2 regions of the Motilibacter peucedani genome follow, and region 1 is predicted to be linked to the other one. Evidence: riboswitches for the same ligand, from Rfam matches in the RefSeq annotation. Region 1 holds a riboswitch; the other holds the start of a gene.
The links. A riboswitch is a leader RNA that binds a small molecule or an ion and turns the genes downstream of it on or off. The one in region 1 is predicted to bind S-adenosylmethionine.

Region 1 (8,218 bases):
CGGTGTCGGCGACCTCGCGGGCGAAGCCGATCTCGTGGGTGACGACGACCAGGGTGGTGCCGCCGGTGGCGAGCGCCTGGATGACGGCGAGCACCTCGCCGACGAGCTCGGGGTCGAGGGCGGAGGTCGGCTCGTCGAAGAGGATGACGCCCGGCTGCTGGGCGAGGGCCCGGGCGATGGCGACCCGCTGCTGCTGGCCGCCTGAGAGCTGGCGGGGGTAGGCGTCGACCTTGTCGCCGAGGCCCACCCGGTCGAGCAGCTCGCGGGCGAGCTCGCGCGCCGCAGGCCGGCCCAGCTGGCCCGAGGCGACAGGGGCCGCGGCCACGTTGTCGAGCACGCTCAGGTGCGGGAAGAGGTTGAAGCCCTGGAAGACGAAGCCGATGCGTCGGCGCTGGGCGAGGATCTCGCGCTCGGGCAGCTCCTTGAGCCGACCGCGGTGGCGACGGACGCCGAGCAGCTCGCCGTTGATGCTGACGTGACCGCGGTCGAGCTTCTCGAGGTGGTTGACCGCGCGCAGCAGGGTCGACTTGCCGGAGCCCGAGGGCCCGATGACGACGGTCACCTCACCGGGCCGGACGGCGAGGTCGATGCCGCGCAGGACCTCGCGTCCGGCGTACGACTTGTGCGCGCCGACCACCTCGACGGCGGCAGGGTGCTCGGCGGCCAGCGTCGGCAGCGGGAAGACTGCCGGAGTAGTACGCAGTGGTGCCGACGTGACGGCAGTGGTGGTCATCGGGTGGCTCCTGTCGGTGCAGCGGCGGCCTGCCGGGAGAGCGCCGCCCGCAGCCGCTGGAGCGGCGTGGGAGGCAGGTTGCGCAGCGCGCCGCGCGAGTAGTAGCGCTCGACGTAGAACTGGACGACGGACACGACGCTGGTGAGCACGACGTACCAGACCGTCGCAACCATCAGCAGCGGCACGATCTCGCCGGAGTAGGTGCTGCCGAGGCTCTGCACAGAGCCGAACAGGTCGAGCAGCGAGACGTAGAACACCAGCGACGTGGCCTTCAGCAGACCGATCAGCTGGTTGACGTAGGACGGGATGATCGAGCGCAGCGCCTGCGGCAGCACGATGCGGGTGAAGTGGTAGCCCCGGGGCAGGCCGAGCGCTGCAGCCGCGTCCTGCTGGCCCTGGTCGACCGACAGGATGCCGGCGCGCACGACCTCGGCGGCGTAGGCGGCCTCGTTGAGGCTGAGCCCGATGATGGCGATCACCGTGTCGGTGGCGAGCCTGCTCTCGTCGAAGCGGAAGAACTCCGGTCCGAACGGCACTCCGAGGCTCAGCGTCTGGTAGAGCGCGCTGAAGTTGTAGAGGAAGAGCAGCACGACGATCAGCGGCACCGAGCGGAACAGCCAGACGTAGACCCAGCTGACGGCGTTGAGCACCGGGTTGCGCGAGAGCCGGCCGAGGGCAAGCACCACCCCGGCCAGCAGGCCGAGCGCCGCGCTCGCTGCCGCCACCTTGAGCGTGATGACCAGCCCGTCGAGGATGACCGGGCGGAAGAACCAGTAGCGGAACCGGTCCCACTGGAAGAAGGGGTTCGTCACCAGTCCGTGCACGAGCTGAGCAAGCACCACGAGCACCACCGCGGTCGCGATCCAGCGCCCCGGGTGCCGGAGCGGCACGACCTCCTCGTGCGCGGCGCGCGTCGTGGGGTCGACGGGGACGGTCGCGAGCTCCGTGCTCACTGCACACCCGCCGGGCGGGAGAGCGCGCCGTAGCGGCCGCCGTGGAAGAGCAGCGGGTCGCTGTCGGTGTGCTCGGCGTGCATGACCTCGGCGATGACGACGGAGGAGTCGCCCGCCGGCACCTTGGCCCGCACCGCGACGGCCATCCACGCCATCACCCCGCCGATGACCGGCAGGCCGAGCGGACCGCGGCGCCAGTCGTCGAGAGCGGCGAAGCGGTCGATGCCGCTGGTGGCGAACACCGTCGCCACGTCCTGCTGGTCGACCGCGAGCAGGTGGAGCGAGAGGTGCGTCGCCCTCTCGACGGCCGGCCAGCTCGACGAGCCGTGCGAGACGTTGAAGCTCAGCAGCGGCGGGTCCGCCGACAGCGAGACGAGGGAGGTAGCCGTGAAGCCCGTCGGCGACGCGCCTCCCGTCGCGATGACCGCGACGCCTGCGGCGTGGCGGCGGAACACCTGCTTGAAGAGGTCCGAGGTCACCCGCGCCACGTCGAGGTCGGACTCGTAGAGCGCCGTCACGCCGACACCGCCCGACGTGCCCGCGCCGTGCTCGAGGCCGGCCGGGCCGGCGGCAGGCCCAGGTTCTCGCGCAGGGTGGCACCCTCGTAGTCGGTGCGGAAGACGCCGCGCTCCTGCAGCAGCGGCACGACGGAGTCGACGAAGGGGTCGAGACCGGCGGGCGTGATGTGCGGGACGAGGATGAAGCCGTCGGCCGCCTCGGCCTGGACGTAGGTGTCGATCTGCTCGGCGACCTGCGCCGGCGTGCCGATGAACGACTGGCGGCCGGTGACGTGGATGACGAGGTCGCGGATGCTGTAGCCGTGGGCGTCCGCGAGCTCGCGCCACTCCTTGGCCGTCTTCAGCGGCTCCTTGTACATCGGTGCCCTGCCCCGGATGATCGAGTCCGCCGACACGTCGGGGTCGACCTCGGGCAGGGGCCCGTCGGCGTCGTAGGCGGACAGGTCGCGGTTCCACAGCTGCTCCAGCAGCAGGATGGCCGTCTGCGGGCTGACCTGCTGGCGGCGCACGGCCGCGGCATTGGCCTGCGCCTCCTCCTCGGTCTCGCCGAGGGCGTAGGTCACGGCCGGGAGGATCTTGAGCTCGTCGCGGTCGCGGCCGTAGGTCGCGAGCCGGTCCTTGACGTCGGTGTAGAACGCCCGGGCGGGGTCGAACGCGCTGTGCCGGCTGAAGATGGCGTCGGCCGTGCTGGCGGCCAGCTCGCGGCCCTCGACGGAGTCGCCGGCCTGCAGGATGACCGGGTGGCCCTGCGGGCTGCGCGGCACGGTGGAGCGGCCGGCGATGTCGAACTGCGGTCCGTGGTGCTCGAACTCGCCGGCGCGGGGGTCGGTGACGTACGTGCCGGTGGCCCGGTCGGCCACCACCGTCCCCGGCGCCCACGAGTCCCAGAGCTCACGGGCGGTCTGGATGAACTCGCCGGCACGCTCGTAGCGCAGGGCGTGGTCGAGGTAGCCGCCGCGCCGGAAGTTCTCGCCGGTGAAGGCGTCGGACGAGGTGACGACGTTCCAGGCCGCCCGCCCGCCGGACAGATGGTCGAGCGAGGCCAGCTGGCGGGCGAGCTCGTAGGGCTCGTTGAAGGTGGCGTTGATGGTGCCGGCGAGGCCGAGGTGCTCGGTGACCGCGGCGAGCGCCGCGAGCACCGAGAGCGTGTGCGGCCGACCCACGACATCGAGGTCGTGGATCCTGCCGCGCTGCTCGCGCAGGCGCAGTCCCTCGGCGAGGAAGAAGAAGTCGAGCTTGCCGCGTTCGGCTGTGCGGGCGAGGTGGACGAAGGAGTCGAAGTCGATCTGGCTGCCCGAGTCGGGGTCGCTCCACACGGTGGTGTTGTTCACGCCCGGGAAGTGGGCGGCCAGGATCACCTGGCGCTTGCGCTGGTCGGTGGTGGTCATGAGTGGCTCTCGCGTCAGGCCGCGGGGGCGGCGTAGCGGTTGGCGGCAGGGGCGAGGTCGAGCAGGCCGCGCAGGGTGTCCGCCTCGTAGGCGGTGCGGAAGGCGCCGCGCCGCTGCAGCTCGGGCACCAGGCCGTGGACGATGTGGGGCACGTCGACCTGGGCGACGCCGGGACGCAGCCGGAAGCCTGTGTAGCCCCGCTCTCGCCAGGCGAGCAGCTGGTCGGCGAGCTGCCCCGGCGTACCTGTGAACACCAGTGCGTCGGACTCCAACGGCGCTCCGTCGAGCTCGTCGAGGCGCTCCTTGCGCGAGCGTGCCACGGCGGCGTTGTCGTCGAGGAGCACGAGCACCTCGCCCCACACCTGCAGCGGCGTCCCCCGGCGGGTTACGGCGGCTTCCGCTGCGCGCACCTCCGCCTCGATCGCGGCGGCTGACCGGTCGTCGTGCGGCGTCACGAGCACGACGTCGGCCGATCGGGCGGCCAACTCGTAGGGGATGCGGGCGTGCGCCAGCGCGACGACGACCGGCTGGCCTTGCGGCGAGCGCGGCACGATCGACGGGCCCTTGACGGAGAACCAGCGGCCCTCGAACTCGACGTAGTGCAGCTTGTCGCGGTCGACGAAGCGCCCGGTGCTCGCGTCGCGGATGATCGCGTCGTCCTCCCAGCTGTCCCAGAGCCGGCGGACGACCTCGACGACATCGGCCGCCTCGTCGAACAGCTCGGCGACGACCTCCTGCTGCTGACCGGCTTGGTACGCGGCGAGGTCCAGGTGCGGCGCCTCGCGACGGCCGAACTGCTCGGCCTCGACGTCGCGGGCCGAGACCTGCACCCGCCAGCCGGCCCTGCCCCTGCTGACCCAGTCCAGCGTCGCGACCGAGGTCGAGACGTGGAACGGCTCGGTGTGCGTCGTGGTGACGGTCGGCACGAGGCCGATCTGCTTCGTGAGCGGGGCGAGGCGGGAGGCCAGGAGCAGGGCGTCGAGCCGGCCGCGTACCTGGTCGGTGCGCTCGTCGAGCCGCTCGCGCGACGAGGACTGCACCGCGAAGGAGTCCTCGAACGTCACGAGGTCGAGCAGCCCGGCCTCTGCCTGGCGAACGAGGCCGAGGGAGTGGTCGGCGGAGAGGAGGTCGGCGGGCGCGGTGCCCGCGGCCCGCCACGCGGCGGGGTGCCAGCCGGCGCCGTCCAGCGCCACTGCGAGGTGGAGGTGGTCTGTCGTGGTCATCGGGTCGGTCCCTCGTCTGCGGACGCCCACGCGGCGGCGAGCAGCTCGTAGGAGCGCTCGCGGTCGACGTGGTCGTGGGTGACAGTGGTGACGACGAGCTCGTCGGCGCCCGTGACACGCTGCAGCGTCTGCAGGCGCTCGACGACCTCGGCGGGCGTGCCGACGAACTGCGTGCTGACGCGGTCGGCGACGAGCTTGCGGTCCTCGTCGGACCACTCGTGCTCGGCGGCCTCCTTCGGCGACGGGTAGGGGATCGCTCCCCCGCCGGCGCGGATGCTGCGGACCCACAGGCCGTAGGGCGAAGCCAGCTCGCGGGCGCGCTCACTGGTCTCGGCGACGACCGCGTCAGCGGAGACCACGACGTAGGGCTCGTCGAGCCACTGCGACGGCCGGAACGCCTCGCGGTAGGCGGCGACCGCGTCGAGGACGTTCGACGGCGTCACGTGGTAGTTGGCGGCGAAGGGGAGCCCTCGCTCCCCTGCGACGCGGGCGCTCTCACCGCCGCTGCTGCCCAGGACCCACACCTGCAGGTCGGCGCCCTCGCCGGGCACGGCGTGCGCGCGGTGACCCGACTCGGTCGTGAAGCTGCCGTTGACGAAGGCGAGCACGTCGTCGACCTGGGCGGCGAAACCCGGGCTCTGTGCCCCAGGCAGCGTGAGCAGCTGCAGCTGCGTGCGGATCCTCTCGCCGAGCTCGCCCGAGAGCGTGAAGGCGAACGGCTCCGGGATGACCAGGCCGTCGACCTCGTGTGCCGGCTGCGGCGACCGCGCCGGCGCTGCTGACGTTCCCGGCAGGCGCGGCGCTCCGGAGCGCCCGATGCCGAGGTCGATGCGGCCGGGGAAGGCGACGTCCAGCAGGCCGAACTGCTCGACGACCGAGAGCGCGGTCTGGTGGCCGAGCAGCACGGCTCCGGAGCCGACGCGCAGGGTGCGCGTCGCTCCTGCCACCAGCGCCCCGAGCACCGCGGGGGCGGAGCTGATGACGCCTGGCACGAGGTGGTGCTCGGCCAGCCAGTAGCGCTTGTAGCCGAACGACTCCACCGCCTTCGCGAGGCGCAGCGTGTTGTTGAACGCGTCACTCGCTGTGCCGCCGGAGGGCACCGGCGACAGGTCGAGGACGGAGAGGGGCACAGGCACGAGGGGTCTCCTGGTGTGGGAGGGCTGCGCTCGGCCGTCCTGCCGGGACGGCGGAGCGCGGGCAGGGCTGAGCGCACGCACAGAGGTACGCGGTGGACGGACGTCACTGTCGGCCGCCCCCTTGGGCGGCACGTCAGGTCAGCGACAGGTGCAGCTGGCGACGCGGACGAGGTCCACGTGGCGCCGTGAGGTCAGCAGCGGGTCGGCAGAACCGCGCACGTGCTGGTCGTCGTGGCACCTCGTCGAGTGCTGCACGGACCCTCCTTCAGGAGCAGAGCGCTTGCCTGCGGACCGTGCGGTCGCAGACCTGGTCGTCACCCGGGGCACCCCACCGCACTGCGAGGGTTGCCGGCCAGCGAGCCGGGGCTTGTCGCTGGCACTCATGACCGTGGCGCTAACTCTACTGATCCGGTAGACAATGTCAAGCGCTGCGTTTTCCGGCTCCCGGGACTGGACAACAGCCGGGGAGCACGCGCTAGCGTGTGCAGCTGTCACGAGCGCCAGCGTTCAGCCCCGGCTTGCTGGCCGGCAACCCTCCTCCTTCGCGGCGGGGTGCCCCGGGTGACGACACGGCCGACCCCGACCGGGGGCCCGGCAAGCGCGGACCCGAGCTCCTCCGGGTCCCTCGACAGAGGGGTTCCTCATGTCCGTCCAGGCTCTGTCCGTCCCTGTCGCTCCCCTCGCCGCCCTGGTGGGTGCGACGACGCAGGTCCCGCTCGTCGACGGCTCGACCCGCCGCTACGCGAACCTCGACATCGCGGCCAGCGCACCGGCGCTCGAGCAGGTGGCCGCGGCCGTTGCGCAGCTGACGCCGTACTGGTCCAGCGTGCACCGCGGCGCGGGCTACCTGTCGCGGCTGTGCACCGCGGTCTACGAGCAGTCGCGTGCCGAGGTCGCCTCGTTCGTGGGTGCCCGTGCCGACGACGTGGTGGTGTTCACCCGCAACACCACCGACGCCCTGGGCCTCCTGGCGAGCGCGGTGCCGGGCGAGGTGGTCGTGCTCGACGTCGAGCACCACGCGAACCTCCTGCCCTGGCAGCGCCGCGGCGACCGCATCGTGCGCAGCGGCTCCAGCGTCGAGGAGACGCTCGGGGCGCTGCAGGCCGAGCTCGCACGACGGCCCACCGCCCTGCTCAGCGTGACCGGCGCGTCCAACGTGACCGGCGAGTGCCTGCCGCTGCGCCGGCTCGCCGACCTGGCCCACGCCCACGGTGCACGGCTGGCCGTCGACGGCGCGCAGCTCGTCCCGCACCGCCGGGTCGACCTCGCCGCGACCGGGGTCGACTACCTCGCCTTCTCCGGCCACAAGCTCTACGCGCCCTACGGTGCCGGTGCCCTGGTCGGCCGTCGCGACTGGCTCGACACCGCCGAGCCCTACCTCGCCGGTGGTGGCGCCGTGCGAGAGGTACGCGTCGAGGCGACGGAGTGGACCACGGCGCCCGCGCGCCACGAAGGGGGTACACCCAACGTCCTCGGCGTCGCGGCGCTGGCAGCAGCCGCGCGGGCACTGGGCGAGCTGCGCGACGGTGCGCTCGAGGCGCACGAGCACGCGCTCACGTCCCGGCTGTCCGAGGGCCTGGCCTCCCTCGGCATCCGGACGCACCGCATCTGGCACGACGCGACCGATGTGGTCGGCATCGTGACGTTCAGCGTGCCGGGCCGCGACCCGGGCGAGGTGGCGGCCTACCTCTCCGCGGAGCACGGCATCGGAGTACGCGACGGCCGCTTCTGCGCCCACCCGCTGCTCGCGCGCCTCGGCACCGCGGCCGCGGTGCGGGTGAGCGTCGGGCTCGGCACGTCGAGCGACGACGTCGAGCGGCTGCTGGACGCGCTGCGGACGTTGCTCGAGGACGGGCCGTCGTGGGGCTACGCCCGCTCCGAGTCGGGATGGGCGCCGGTCCCCGAGACGCGGGCGCTGCCGTCGTGGCTCGGAGGCGCGTCGCTCGCGGGCGATGCTCCGGCGTGCGAGCAGCCCTGACCAGCGGGCTCCTGACCACGCAGCCTGTCGCGACTGACTGGGATTGTGTGGTCTGTCGTCAATCCACAGCCGCATCTGCGCAGCTGTGGACATCTCGACGTCGTGGATATGCTTGTCCACAGGGGTTTCTGTCGCGGCCGGACTGTGTCAGCGGTGGCTGTTAGGTTCGGCGCATGGTTGCAGTGGCGGTGCAGGATGCGGGTGCGTGGGCGGTCGCGGCCGACGCCCTCGACACCGCCGCCGCCCTGCCTGCCGGCGAGCTCGACGCGGAGTCGCTGCTCGCGCGGCT
Region 2 (8,218 bases), on a different contig from region 1:
GCGGCGCACCGGCACCTTCGGCACCCTGCCCGCCGAGACCGCGACCCCGCTGGCCATGGTGCTCACCGAGCTGGTGCAGAACGCGGTCGAGCACGGCAGCGGCGCCCGCGGCGGCACGGTCGAGGTGCGGGCCGAGCGCCACGAGCGCAGCCTCACCGTGAGCATCTCCGACGACGGACCCGGGCTGCCCGAGGGCTTCAGCCTCGAAGGCTCGGCCAACCTGGGCCTGCGGATCGTCGCCGGCATGGTGCGCACCGAGCTGCGCGGCGACCTGGTGCTGGCCGCCGGGCCCGAGGGCGGCACGGTCGCCACCGTGACCCTGTGGGTCCCGGCCGGCGACGCGGACCCCGCGCTCGCCTGAGCGGGCCGCCGGGCTCCCCGCCCACCGGCCCCGGACGCGCCGAACCCCCGGCGGGCGGTGGCCCGGGCCGGGGGTTCGGGAGGTGCGGGGGAGGTCGTCCCTAGGCGGTGCGTACGCGGTTGCGCGCCGCGCGGCGCTTGAGCGCCCGCCGCTCGTCCTCGCTGAGCCCGCCCCAGACGCCGGAGTCCTGGCCGGACTCGAGCGCCCACTGCAGGCACGTGTCGGTGACCGCGCAGCGCCGGCAGACGGCCTTCGCCTCGTCGATCTGGGAGAGCGCCGGGCCGGTGTTCCCGATGGGGAAGAAGAGCTCCGGGTCTTCCTCACGACAGGCAGCCTCGTGGCGCCAGTCCATGTGTCTACTCCTCGCACGTCGACGTCGTGGGGCGCCGTGCCCCTCGACGGTGGGTGTCCTGCTCGTGAACGACGTCACGAGCAGGGGCGTTCCACGGCGCTCCCACGGTGTGTGGGAGCATCGGTGAACGCTGGTCTCCGCCAGCGGGTGGAGACGCGCTGCGCTCGTCCCGACCCGCTCTGCTATGAGCCTTCCATCGATGAGTGGCGTTCCACAAGCGTTTCAGGCTTGTTTCCCTCAGCGGTGCGCTGTCTCCTGCATCACAGTACGGTCACGATCAGCGCCTTCGTGCCCCTCTGTCCGCCTCGCCGTGGGTCTCCGTCCGCCCACGGCAACGCGCCGCCACCACCGCCCTTGCCCCCGTGCGGCGCCGGTCAACCGTCCTCAGGCGCGCAGCCGCAGCGGCAGCCTCCGACGCCGCTGCGCCGGCTGCGGACCGGCGACCACCGGGAGCACCGCGCGGAAGCCCTCCAGCAGCAGCCGGGTGCGGGGCTCGAGCGCCTCGCCGTCGAGCTCGAGGGGGAACGCGCGCTCGGCCGACACCTCGACGCGGCTGACGTCGTGCAGGTTGACCATCTGGCGGCCGCGCGGCGAGGTGGCCCGCAGCATGCCGGCTGCGGCGCGGGTCACGGTGACGGGACCGATGCGGTGGACCGCGAAGACGTCGAGGCCCGACTCGAACGACGCCCGCGGGAACGGGTCCACGGGCCGCGGGCCGAGGTACGTCCACGGCCGGGTGTTGGCGACGACCGCCATCCGCGCGGGGAACGGGTCGGCGCCCTCGACGCTGACCTGCATGACGGGCACCCGGCCGGCGCCCACGGCCAGGGCAGCGGCGGCCTCGCGCAGGTAGAGGACCGGGGTCGCCGCCGCGCCCTGGGCGCGTCGGCCCTCGACGCGGCGCACGACCTCGGCGTCGAGACCGACGCCTGCCGCGAAGGTGAACCAGCGCCCGTCGGCGCGGCCGAGCCCGACGACGCGACGGTGCCCGGCAGCGGCCGCGCGCACGAGAGCGGCTGCCGCCTCGAGCGGGTCGCGGGGCAGGCCGAGCGCGCGGGCGAAGACGTTGGTGCTGCCGCCGGGCACCACGCCCAGGGCCGGACCGCCGGCGGCGGGGGAGCTGCCGCTGCCCAGCAGCCCGTTGACCAGCTCGTTGACAGTGCCGTCGCCGCCCAGCCCGACGACGAGCTCGAAGCCCCGGGCGCCGGCACCGGCCGCCAGCTCGACGGCGTGGCCGCGGGCGCGCGTCCAGGCCACCTCGACCTCGAGGCCGCGGGAGAGGACGCCGACGACCGCGTCGCGGGTGGCCTGCGTGGTGGTGGTCGCCACGGGGTTGGCCACCAGCAGCGCACGCACGCGGCCACTCTAGGGGCGGGCCCGCGCTCTACAGTGACGCGGTGTCCGCTACCTCCCCGCCGCCCGCCACACCTGGGACCCCGGGGCGCACCCGCGAGCCCGGGCTCGTCGTGCTCGCCGCCTGCGTCGCGCTGGAGGGCGCCGCGCTGGTGGTGCTCGGCCTGCTGGTGCTGGCGTCGGTCGTCGCCGGCGGCGGCGGCAACGTCGGGCTCTTCCTGTCGCTCGTGCTGCTGTTCGGGCTCTACGGCGGGGTGCTGCTGCTCGCCGCGCGCGCGATGCTGCACCGCCGGCGCTGGGCGCGCTCGCTCGGGATCCTGTCGCAGCTGATCGCCCTGCTCATGGCGCCGACGGTCCTGGGCGCCGGCGTGTGGGCCGCGGGCGTGCCGATGCTGGTCGTCGCCGCCGTGGCGCTGGTGCTCGTGCTGCTGCCGCAGGTGGGCGGCCGCCTCGACGACGGCGCCCGCCCGTAGCCCTGTCGCACGCCACCGCAGCGAGTGCGGGCCCTCAGTCCTCGGTGAGCAGGCCCTCGCGCAGCTGGGCCAGCGTGCGGGCGAGCAGCCGTGACACGTGCATCTGCGAGATGCCGACCTCGACCGCGATCTCCGACTGGGTCATGCCGCGGAAGAAGCGCAGCAGCAGGATCTTCTGCTCGCGCGGGGGCAGCCGCTCGAGCATCGGCTTGAGCGACTCGCGGTACTCGACGCCCTCGAGCGCCTCGTCGTCGACGCCCAGGGTGTCGACGACCGCCACGGAGTCCTCGTCGCCCTGGTCGCTGGCGTCGAGGGAGAGGGTGGAGTAGGCGTTGGCCGACTCGAGGCCCTCGAGGACCTCCTCGTCGGTGATGCCGAGGTGCTCGGCCAGCTCGTGCACCGTGGGGCTGCGCCCGTTCTTCTGCGACAGCTCGCCGGTGGCCTGGGTGAGGGTGAGGCGCAGCTCCTGCAGGCGCCGGGGCACGCGCACGGCCCAGCCCTTGTCGCGGAAGTGGCGCTTGATCTCGCCGACGATGGTCGGGGTCGCGTAGGTCGAGAACTCGACGCCGCGGAACGGGTCGAAGCGGTCGACCGACTTGATCAGCCCGATCGTGGCGACCTGCACGAGGTCGTCGTAGGGCTCGCCGCGGTTGCGGAAGCGGCGGGCGAGGTGCTCGACGAGCGGCAGGTGCTGCTCGACGAGCGCGTCGCGGACCCGCTTGTGCTCCGGGGTGTCGGCCTCGATGCCGGCGAGGGTGGCGAACAGCGCCTTCGTGCGCTCGCGGTCGACGCCGACGCCCGAGGAGGCGGGGATGACGACGCGTGCCGGCGCCTCGGGGGCGGCCTCGGCCGGCCCGGCGGTCTCGTCGACGAGCTCGACGGTGCCCTCGGGCGACACGACGACCTCGGGACCCGCGACGGGGCCGCCGGTCACGCGCCCACGCCCGCGAGCTGCTCGCGGCGCTTGTGCAGCGAGATCCAGACGGTCAGGCCCTCGCCCACGCCGGCGTCGACCTCGCCGGCCAGCGCGGTGAGCACGGTCCAGGAGAAGGTCTCGCGCTCGGGCAGGCTGCCGCGCGTGGTGGGGGCGCTCACGGTGATGAGCAGCCCGTCGGCCTCGAGCTCGAAGGTGCAGCTGAGGTCGGCGCCCGGGGCGGCCTGCGGCAGGAGCATCGCGCAGGCCTCGTCCACGGCGATGCGGAGGTCCTCGATCTCGTCGAGGGTGAAGTCGAGGCGGGCGGCGAGCCCGGCCGTCGCGGTGCGCAGCACCGAGAGGTAGGCGCTCGACGCGGGCAGCGTGACCTGCACGGCGTCGGAGCTCGTCCCCCACGGTCCCTGCTCGGTCTGCTGGGTCGTCTGCTGCGGGACAGCTGACAGGCCGCTCTCGCTCAACCCGGACTCCTCTGCGGACGCGCACTGCGGACGCGCGGGGCGGGTCCCCGAGCGGCGCTGCCCACGGTACCCCGTGACCGGCGGCCCGCACGCGAGCGCACCGGGGGGCTTCCGCCCGCGCCCGCGCAGGCCTAGCGTGCCGGAGGTGGTCGTCCCGCTCGCCGCCCGGCAGGCCGCGCTCGTCGGCCGGCTGGCGCGCGCCTACGCGGCGCTGCTCGGCGCTGCCGCGGAGGAGCACGACGGCATGCACGTCCGGCACGGGCTCCCGCGCCGCGCCTACCCGCGCGGCGGCGTCACCTGGGGCGACACCTACGTCTGCGGCAGCGCCCCCTGGGCGCGCTCGCCCGAGCGGCTGCGGCACGAGCGGGTGCACGTCGAGCAGTGGCGTACCTACGGGCTGTGGTTCGCTCTGCTCTACCTGCGCGCCGGGCGGGACCCCCTGCACAACCGGTTCGAGATCGAGGCAGGTCTCCACGACGGGGGCTACGTGCGGTGAGCGACGGCGACGGGACCGGCCTCGGCACGGTCGAGGTGGGCGAGCGCGGCATCCGGCTCGGGCAGCTGCTCAAGCTGGCCGGGCTCGTCGACACGGGCGGCGAGGCCAAGCTGGCGGTCGAGCAGGGGCGGGTGCGGGTCAACGGCGCGGTCGAGACGCGGCGCGGCGCCCAGCTCGCGGCCGGTGACACCGTCGAGTGCGACGGCCGCTCGGTGCGCCTGGCCTGATCCGCGCCCGGCCTGGCGCCCGGGGACGGGCGACGCCTGTGGCATCCTTGGCGGAGGTCATGAGCGCCAGCGACAAGCCCCGGCTCGCTGGCCGGCAACCCTCCGCCACGGTGGGGTGCTCCGGGTGACGACCAGGCGGGCCGCGCAGGGCGGTCGGCAAGCGTGGTCCTCGGGACGTCCCGAGCGCCAGAGGGCTGGAGCGGAGCGCACAGTGAGCCGGAGCGCACAGTGACCGGGGCCGAGCGGTCGGCCTCGACGGCCAGCGACGTCGCGGTGGCCCGGGCCGCGGCGGGCGAGGCCGCCGACGTCCTGCTGGCTCTGAGGGCGACCTACCCCGACGCGCCCGACCTGCGCGACCGCGGCGACCGCGCCGCCCACGAGACGATCGTCGAGCTGCTGGCGCGGCTGCGCCCCGGTGACGCCGTGCTCTCCGAGGAGGGCGTCGACGACCCGGCCCGGCTGTCCGCGCGCCGCGTGTGGATCGTCGACCCGCTCGACGGCACCCGCGAGTTCGGCGAGGCGGGCCGTCCCGACTGGGCCGTGCACGTCGCGCTCTGGCAGGACGGCGAGCTCACCGACGCCGCCGTCGCGCTCCCGGGCCTCGGCACCGTGCTGGCCACCGACGACGTGCCCCCTCCGCCGCCGCGCGACGGCAGGGCCGCCCCGCGCTTCGCGGTCAGCCGCACCCGCGCGACAGCGCTGGTCACGGGCGTCGCCGAAGCGCTCGGCGGCGAGCTGGTGCCGCTCGGCTCGGCGGGCTACAAGGCCGCCGCCGTCGTCCGCGGCGAGGTGGACGCCTACGTGCACACCGGCGGGCAGTACGAGTGGGACAGCGCCGCGCCCGTCGCCGTCGCCCGCGCGGCAGGGCTGCACACCAGCCGCGTCGACGGCTCGCCGCTCCTCTACAACCAGGCCGACGTGTCGCTGCCCGACCTGGTGGTGTGCCGCGCCGAGCTCGCCGACGACGTGCTGGCCGCCATCGCGCGGCTCTCGCAGCAGTCCGACGACGCAGGGAAGGAGACGATCGCGCGATGACGGTCCCCGGGTCCGCGCACGACTACCGCCTCAGCCAGCTCCAGTCGCTCGAGGCGGAGTCGATCCACATCTTCCGCGAGGTCGTCGCGGAGCTCGAGCGCCCGGTGCTGCTCTTCTCCGGCGGCAAGGACTCGATCGTCATGCTCCGCCTGGCCGAGAAGGCGTTCTGGCCGGCGCGCATCCCCTTCCCGGTGATGCACGTCGACACCGGGCTCAACTTCCCCGAGGTGCTCGAGTTCCGCGACCGCCGGGCCCAGGAGCTCGGCGTCCAGCTGCTGGTCGCCTCCGTGCCCGACGCGATCGAGCGCGGCACCGTGCGCGAGGAGCCCAACGGCTCGCGCAACCGCATCCAGACGCCGGTGCTCCTCGAGGCCGTCGAGAAGCACCGCTTCACCGCGCTGTTCGGCGGGGCCCGCCGCGACGAGGAGAAGGCGCGCGCCAAGGAGCGGGTGTTCTCCTTCCGCGACGACTTCGGCCAGTGGGACCCCAAGAACCAGCGCCCCGAGCTCTGGAACCTCTACAACGGGCGCATCCACCTCGGCGAGTCGATCCGCGTCTTCCCGCTGTCCAACTGGACCGAGCTCGACATCTGGTCCTACATCGCGGCCGAGCAGATCGACATCCCGGCGCTCTACCTCGCCCACGAGCGCGAGGTGGTCGAGCGCGACGGCATGCTCTACGCCGTCAACGAGTTCGTCGTCCCCCGCGAGGGCGAGACGGTGACGACCGAGCGCGTGCGCTACCGCACGATGGGCGACGCGAACCTCACCGCAGCCGTACGCTCCGACGCCGACACGCTCGACAAGGTGGTCGCCGAGGTGGCGACGACGCGGCTGACCGAGCGCGGCGCGACCCGCGGCGACGACCGGGTCAGCGAGGCAGCCATGGAGGACCGCAAGCGCGAGGGGTACTTCTAGATGAGCGACATCCTGCGCTTCGCCACGGCGGGCTCGGTCGACGACGGCAAGAGCACGCTGATCGGCCGGCTGCTCTACGACAGCAAGTCGATCTTCGAGGACCAGTACGAAGCGGTCGAGCGGGCCTCCGCCGGCAACGACTACGTCAACCTCGCCCTGCTGACCGACGGCCTGCGCGCCGAGCGCGAGCAGGGCATCACGATCGACGTGGCCTACCGCTACTTCGCCACACCTCGGCGTACCTTCATCATCGCCGACACCCCGGGCCACATCCAGTACACCCGCAACATGGTGACCGGTGCGTCCACTGCAGACCTCGCCATCGTGCTCGTCGACGCGCGCAAGGGCATCCTCGAGCAGAGCCGCCGGCACGCGTTCCTGGTGTCGCTCCTGCGCGTCCCGCACCTCGTCGTCGCCGTCAACAAGATGGACCTCGTCGACTGGTCGCAGGAGGTCTTCGAGGAGATCCACGAGGAGTTCACGGCCTTCGCGACCAAGCTCGAGGTGCCCGACCTCACGATCATCCCGATCTCGGCGCTCGAGGGCGACAACATCGTGCACCGGTCGACCAACATGCCGTGGTACGACGGGCCTTCTCTGCTCCACCACCTCGAGCACGTGCACATCGCGAGCGACCGCAACCTGGTCGACGCGCGCTTCCCGGTGCAGTACGTCATCCGGCCGCAGTCGCGCGAGTTCCCCGACTACCGCGGCTACGCCGGCACCATCGCGAGCGGCGTCTTCAAGCCGGGCGACGAGGTCCAGGTGCTGCCCAGCGGCTTCACCTCGCGCATCGCGTCCATCGACACGGCCGACGGCCCGGTCGCCGAGGCGTTCGCGCCGATGGCGGTCACCATCCGGCTCGAGGACGAGATCGACATCTCCCGCGGCGACATGCTGTGCCGTCCGCACAACGCGCCGCACGCGACGCAGGACGTCGACGCGATGGTGTGCTGGATGACCGACGAGCCGCTGCGCGCCGGCCAGAAGCTGGCGATCAAGCACACGACGCGCTCGGCGCGCGCGATGGTCAAGGAGCTGCAGTACCGCCTCGACGTCAACAGCCTGCACCGCGACGTCACGGTGGACGCTCTGGGGCTCAACGACATCGGCCGCGTACGCCTGCGCACCACCGTGCCGCTGTTCGCCGACCCCTACGCCCGCAACCGCACGACCGGCGGCTTCATCCTCATCGACGAGGCCACCAACCGCACCGTCGGGGCAGGGATGGTCCACCCCTCCGAGTGACCGACGCGACACACCGCTCTCCTCACGACCGGCACCCCGCGGCCGTAGTGGGTTCCTGAACGAGGAACCTGCGAGGAGACGTCTGTGCGAGTACGGGTGCGACGAGGGCTCGCTGCGGCGGGCGCGGTGGTGACGGCCGCGGCCGTCCTGGCTGGGTGCGGCGGGTCGGCGACGCCGACGGGCGGTGCGCAGGGCGACGGCCGCGTACGCATCGCGATCCCGGAGCCCGACGCGATCACGCCCACCGCCGCCGACGAGACGGCCGGCATCGGCATCGTGCACGGGCTGTTCACCGGGCTGGTCGCGTACGACAGCCGCACCGCCCCCGTGCTCACACCGCTCGCCAAGGCGGTGACCACGTCGG

Region 2: it holds a riboswitch for S-adenosylmethionine, as region 1 does, so the genes downstream of both, CLV35_RS14085 (3'(2'),5'-bisphosphate nucleotidase CysQ) here and CLV35_RS21040 (putative leader peptide) in region 1, are expected to answer to the same signal.

Annotation. Positions count from the first base shown of each region.
Region 1 covers NZ_RBWV01000016.1:296-8,513, reverse strand. The annotation lists gene CLV35_RS17700 (amino acid ABC transporter ATP-binding protein) at 1-733, opposite strand, end outside; gene CLV35_RS17695 (amino acid ABC transporter permease) at 730-1,686, opposite strand; gene CLV35_RS17690 (flavin reductase family protein) at 1,683-2,204, opposite strand; gene CLV35_RS17685 (NtaA/DmoA family FMN-dependent monooxygenase) at 2,201-3,592, opposite strand; gene CLV35_RS17680 (LLM class flavin-dependent oxidoreductase) at 3,607-4,815, opposite strand; gene CLV35_RS17675 (MsnO8 family LLM class oxidoreductase) at 4,812-5,951, opposite strand; gene CLV35_RS21040 (putative leader peptide) at 6,090-6,170, opposite strand; SAM riboswitch class IV at 6,223-6,339, opposite strand; SAM riboswitch class IV at 6,441-6,558, shown strand; gene CLV35_RS17670 (aminotransferase class V-fold PLP-dependent enzyme) at 6,595-7,929, shown strand; partial or broken gene CLV35_RS17665 (DUF222 domain-containing protein) at 8,103-8,218, shown strand, end outside.
Region 2 covers NZ_RBWV01000013.1:207,059-215,276, forward strand. The annotation lists gene CLV35_RS14045 (sensor histidine kinase) at 1-361, shown strand, start outside; gene CLV35_RS14050 (WhiB family transcriptional regulator) at 462-713, opposite strand; gene CLV35_RS14055 (diacylglycerol/lipid kinase family protein) at 1,098-2,069, opposite strand; gene CLV35_RS14060 (hypothetical protein) at 2,111-2,539, shown strand; gene CLV35_RS14065 (RNA polymerase sigma factor SigF) at 2,574-3,521, opposite strand; gene CLV35_RS14070 (ATP-binding protein) at 3,470-3,847, opposite strand; gene CLV35_RS14075 (hypothetical protein) at 4,077-4,427, shown strand; gene CLV35_RS14080 (RNA-binding S4 domain-containing protein) at 4,424-4,654, shown strand; SAM riboswitch class IV at 4,710-4,823, shown strand; gene CLV35_RS14085 (3'(2'),5'-bisphosphate nucleotidase CysQ) at 4,883-5,689, shown strand; gene cysD (sulfate adenylyltransferase subunit CysD) at 5,686-6,606, shown strand; gene cysN (sulfate adenylyltransferase subunit CysN) at 6,607-7,854, shown strand; gene CLV35_RS14100 (peptide ABC transporter substrate-binding protein) at 7,939-8,218, shown strand, end outside.